One region of the Streptomyces sp. JLBT605 genome, then DNA from elsewhere that is predicted to be linked to it. Evidence: riboswitches for the same ligand, from Rfam matches in the RefSeq annotation. Region 1 holds a riboswitch; the other holds the start of a gene.
The links. A riboswitch is a leader RNA that binds a small molecule or an ion and turns the genes downstream of it on or off. The one in region 1 is predicted to bind glycine.
Positions count from the first base shown of each region.

Region 2: linked by a shared signal. The riboswitch ahead of gcvP (aminomethyl-transferring glycine dehydrogenase) and the one ahead of gcvT (glycine cleavage system aminomethyltransferase GcvT) in region 1 are both predicted to bind glycine.

Region 1 covers NZ_CM177087.1:1,782,400-1,784,777, reverse strand. The annotation lists gene gcvH (glycine cleavage system protein GcvH) at 1-185, opposite strand, end outside; gene gcvT (glycine cleavage system aminomethyltransferase GcvT) at 284-1,405, opposite strand; glycine riboswitch at 1,441-1,544, opposite strand; glycine riboswitch at 1,545-1,652, opposite strand; gene AC4BDD_RS08015 (AAA family ATPase) at 1,865-2,378, shown strand, end outside.
Region 2 covers NZ_CM177087.1:618,538-620,915, reverse strand. The annotation lists gene AC4BDD_RS02960 (DNA polymerase IV) at 1-310, shown strand, start outside; gene AC4BDD_RS02955 (PRC-barrel domain-containing protein) at 286-603, opposite strand; glycine riboswitch at 745-852, shown strand; glycine riboswitch at 853-977, shown strand; gene gcvP (aminomethyl-transferring glycine dehydrogenase) at 1,039-2,378, shown strand, end outside.

The DNA.
Region 1 (2,378 bases):
GACTCCAGCTCACCACAGGTCTCGCCGGCCTCGACCTGGGCACCGACCTCCGGAAGCTGGACGAAGACCACGTCACCGAGCGCGCCGGCCGCGTGCTGGGTGATGCCGACCGTCGACACGCCGTCCTCGGCGGGCGACAGCCACTCGTGCTCCTTGCTGTAGCGAAGCTGCTGGGGGTTGCTCATGACTGAATTCTCCTGGATGCGAGGGTGTGGATATGCCGTCGGTCTTGACTGGTGGGACAAGGTGACGAAGTCGTCACCAGACTGCGTCCGCCTGCGGGTCAGGAGCGCTGCCGCTTGTAGAACGGGAGCGCCACGACCTCGTACGGCTCGTGGCTGCCGCGGATGTCCACCGCGACGCCCTCGCTGCCCGGCTCGGCGTACGCCGCGTCCACATAGGCGATCGCGATCGGCTTGCCCAGGGTCGGCGACGGGGCACCGGAGGTCACCTCGCCGATCACCGTGCCGTCGGCGGACACCACCGAGAACCCGGCGCGCGGCACCCGGCGGCCTGAGGCGATCAGCCCGACCAGCTTGCGCGGCGGGTTGGCCGCGGCGCGCTCGGCGGCCGCCTCCAGCGCCGCGCGGCCGACGAAGTCGCCCGCCTTGTCGAACTTCACCACCCGGCCCAGACCCGCGTCGAACGGGGTGGTGGAGGTGGTCAGCTCGTGCCCGTACAGCGGCATGCCCGCCTCCAGGCGCAGGGTGTCCCGGCAGGACAGCCCGCACGGCACCAGCCCGGCCTCCGCGCCCGCCTCGGTCAGCGCCTGCCACAGCTTCTCGGCGTCCGCCGGGTCCACGAACAGCTCGAAGCCGTCCTCGCCGGTGTAGCCGGTGCGGGCGATCAGCGCGGAGACCCCGGCGACCGTCCCCGGCAGCCCGGCGTAGTACTTCAGCCCGTCCAGGTCGGCGTCGGTCACACTGGCCAGGATGCCGGGGGAGGCGGGGCCCTGCACGGCGATCAGCGCGTACGCGTCGCGGTCGTCGCGCACCGTGGTCTCAAAGCCCGCGGCCCGCTCGGTCACCGCGTCCAGCACCACCTGGGCGTTGGAGGCGTTGGCCACGACCATGAACTCCTCGTCGGCCAGCCGGTAGACGATCAGGTCGTCCAGGATGCCGCCGTCCGCGTCGCAGATCATGGTGTACCGGGCCCGGCCGACGGCCAGCGCGCCGATGTTGCCGACCAGCGCGTAGTCCAGCGCCTGGCCGGCCTGCGGGCCGGTGAGGGTGATCTCGCCCATGTGGGACAGGTCGAACAGGCCCGCGCGGGTGCGGACCGCGTTGTGCTCGTCCCGCTCGCTGCCGTAGCGCAGCGGCATGTCCCAGCCCGCGAAGTCGGTCATGGTGGCCCCGAGCCCGCGATGGGTCGCGTCCAGGGCTGTGTGGCGTGGGGCGTCTGTCATGTCTCGTAGCTCCCAGCGATGCGAATGGGTGAGGTTTCTCCCCATCTGTCATCGGAACCTGAGAGCTTCACCGTGACCCCGAGGGGTCCGATTTGCACCTTCGGTGGAGCCACCGCGGCGGCTCGCTTTTCAGATCTGCCTCGCCCGCGCGGTATCGGGGCCTGAGAGATTCAAGGGAGGACTTGCTCCTTCGGCGCCCCGGTGCTCGGCAGGTGTGCCGGGCCGGGGACTCTCCCGCGCGGATTCAAGCGGCCGGTATGCAGTTGCGCGCACATCATCGCATGTGCCCGCCACAAGGGAACCCCCGGTCCGGAATCGGTGTCCTTGTCTTTCATTACCGTTCCTTGACACTCTTCGGGTAGGCCGCGGTGACCGGACCCCCTAGGGGGTGTCCGGTGGGTCGCCGTGGATTGCGACGCTGCGGAGAACGGTCGGACACCCCCTGAGGAGACGATCACGGTGCAGGGGCAGCGCAGGATCCAGCGGACGGGCAGGGAGCCGGCCCGGCTCCCCGGCCGCCCGGCCGCGCCGCGCCCGGCGGCGTTCCGGCCGGTGCCCGGCCGGGCGGTGCGCGACCTGCGCGGCACCCCGGCGGCCGGGGCGCCGGGGGTGGCGGAGCTGCGCTACCCGGCCGGAGACCTCGTCGTCGCCTCCGGGCTGCCGGGCAGCGGCAAGAGCACCCTGATGCAGCGGACCGTGGCCCCGCTGGACCTGCGCGGCGGCCCGGTGCTGCGGATCGACTCCCACGACACCCGTGAGCGCTGGGAGGCCCGGCTGCCCGACCGGCTCCCCTACTCCCTCTACCGCCCGCTGGTCCGGCTGGCGCACTTCGCCGGGCTGCGCCGCGCGCTGCGCTCCGGGGCGAGCGTGGTGGTGCACGACTGCGGCACCCCGGCCTGGGTGCGCCGCTGGCTGGCCCGGCACGCCCGGCGCCGCGGCCGGACGCTGCACATGCTGCTGGTGGACGTACCGC
Region 2 (2,378 bases), 1.2 Mb from region 1:
GTTCGGAGAAGCGGGCCGCACGCGGCGCTGGCTGCCCGGCTCCGACGTGCGGCACACCGAGTACGGCGACGGCTGGGTGCAGGGCAGCGGGGTCGGCCGGGTCACCATCCGCTTCGAGGGCCCGTGGTCGGCGCCGGGCCGGGTGCGTACCTTCGCCGTCGACGACCCTCGGCTGGAGCCGGCCGATCCGCCCTCCATCCTCGCCCCGACCGGGCCGCACTCGGCCCCGTCGCCCGCCCCGCCGCCGTCCCCGCCGGGGCGCGTCCAGGCCCCGGCGGACGGCGGTCAGCCGGCCACGTCCAGCCCGTAGTGGTGGTAGAGCTGAAGCTCCTGCTCCGGTGAGAGATGGCGGCCCACCCCGAAATCCGGGGCGTCCTTGATCAGACGCCGCTCGAAGGGCACCCGCAGGGCGTCCTCGACGAGCTCGCTCGGCCCCAGCGGCACGAACACATCGCGGCTGAACAGGCCGGTGCGCACCGCCGCCCATTCCGGCTCGCCGGTCGCGTCGTCGAGATACACCTCGTCCACCGTGCCCAGCCGTGTCCCTTCCTGGTCGAATGCCTTGCGCCCGATGAGATGGCGCGGATCGATGTCGGTCTGCACGGTCCCTCCAGCTGACGGCAATGGCTCCCCGTGACACCTACGAAAAGCCAGAACGGTGCAAAAGGCCACTTGAGCGCGGTGCCCGGGGGTTCCCGGCCCGGCCCCGGCGAAACCGGCGCTGGTAGGCTGGCCAGTGGCTGCAGACCCCATGCGGGAGAGTCCTTCGTCGAGATCCCCGGAGATCGTCGGAGGCGCCGAAGGAGCAAATCCTCCCCGGAATCTCTCAGGCACACGTACCGTGCGGGCGAGGTCACTCTGGAAAGCAGGGCGGGACTTGGACGAGCACCACTCCGGGACCCTTCCTCACCGACGGTGAAAGCCGGGTCGCCCGCGGCCCGGTGAAGCTCTCAGGTTGAGATGACAGAGGGGGAGGCCGTCCGGGTACCCGCGCCGTGGTGCCCCTCGCAGGTCGCAACGACCAGGAGGCCTCCGCAGATGACCGCCAACCGCATCTCCCTCGCAGCGCTGGAGCGCGGCATTCCGTTCGCCCAGCGCCATATCGGTCCCGACGACGAGGCCCAGGCCAAGATGCTCGCCCAGGTGGGCTTCGGGTCCCTTGACGAACTCACCCAGGTCGCCGTCCCCGACGTCATCAAGAGCACCGAGGCGCTGCGGCTGCCCGAGGCCCGTACCGAGGCCGAGGTGCTCGCCGAACTCCGCGGCCTCGCCGACCGCAACCAGGTCCTCGCCCCCATGATCGGCCTGGGCTACTACGGCACCTTCACCCCGCCGGTCATCCTGCGCAACGTCATGGAGAACCCGGCCTGGTACACCGCCTACACGCCCTACCAGCCGGAGATCTCGCAGGGTCGTCTGGAGGCGCTGCTCAACTTCCAGACCGTCGTCGCCGACCTGACCGGGCTGCCCACCTCCGGTGCCTCGCTGCTCGACGAGGGCACCGCCGCCGCCGAGGCCATGGCGCTGTCCCGCCGGGTCGGCAAGGTCAAGGACGGCGTGTTCCTGATCGACGCCGACTGTCTGCCGCAGACCATCGCGGTCATCGAGACCCGCGCCGAGCCGACCGGCGTCGAGGTGGTCGTCGCCGACCTCTCCGAGGGCATTCCCGCCGAGATCGCCGAGCGCGGCGTCTTCGGTGTGCTGCTCCAGTACCCGGGCGCCTCCGGTGCGGTCCGCGACCCGCGCGCCGTCATCGAGCGGGCGCACGAGCTGGGCGCGATCGTCACCGTCGCCGCCGACCTGCTCTCCCTCACCCTGCTGACCTCGCCCGGTGAGCTGGGCGCGGACATCGCGGTCGGCTCCTCCCAGCGGTTCGGTGTGCCGATGGGCTTCGGCGGCCCGCACGCCGGTTTCATGGCCGTCCGCGACGCCTACGCCCGCAGCCTGCCCGGCCGCCTGGTCGGTGTGTCCGTCGACGCCGACGGCGACCTGGCCTACCGGCTGGCGCTGCAGACCCGCGAGCAGCACATCCGCCGCGAGAAGGCCACCAGCAACATCTGCACCGCGCAGGTCCTGCTCGCGGTGATGGCCGGCATGTACGCCGTCTACCACGGCCCGGAGGGGCTGGCCGGCATCGCCCGCCGTACCCACCGGTACGCCGCGGTGCTCGCCGCCGGTCTGCGGGCTTCAGGCGTCGAGGTGGTGCCCGGAGCGTTCTTCGACACCCTCACCGCGCGGGTGCCCGGCCGCGCCGCCGAGGTCGTGGCCGCGGCCCGCGAGGCCGGGGTCAACCTGCGACTCACCGACGCCGACCACGTCGGCATCGCCTGCGACGAGACCACCACCCGCGCGCAACTGGCCGCCGTGTGGACCGCCTT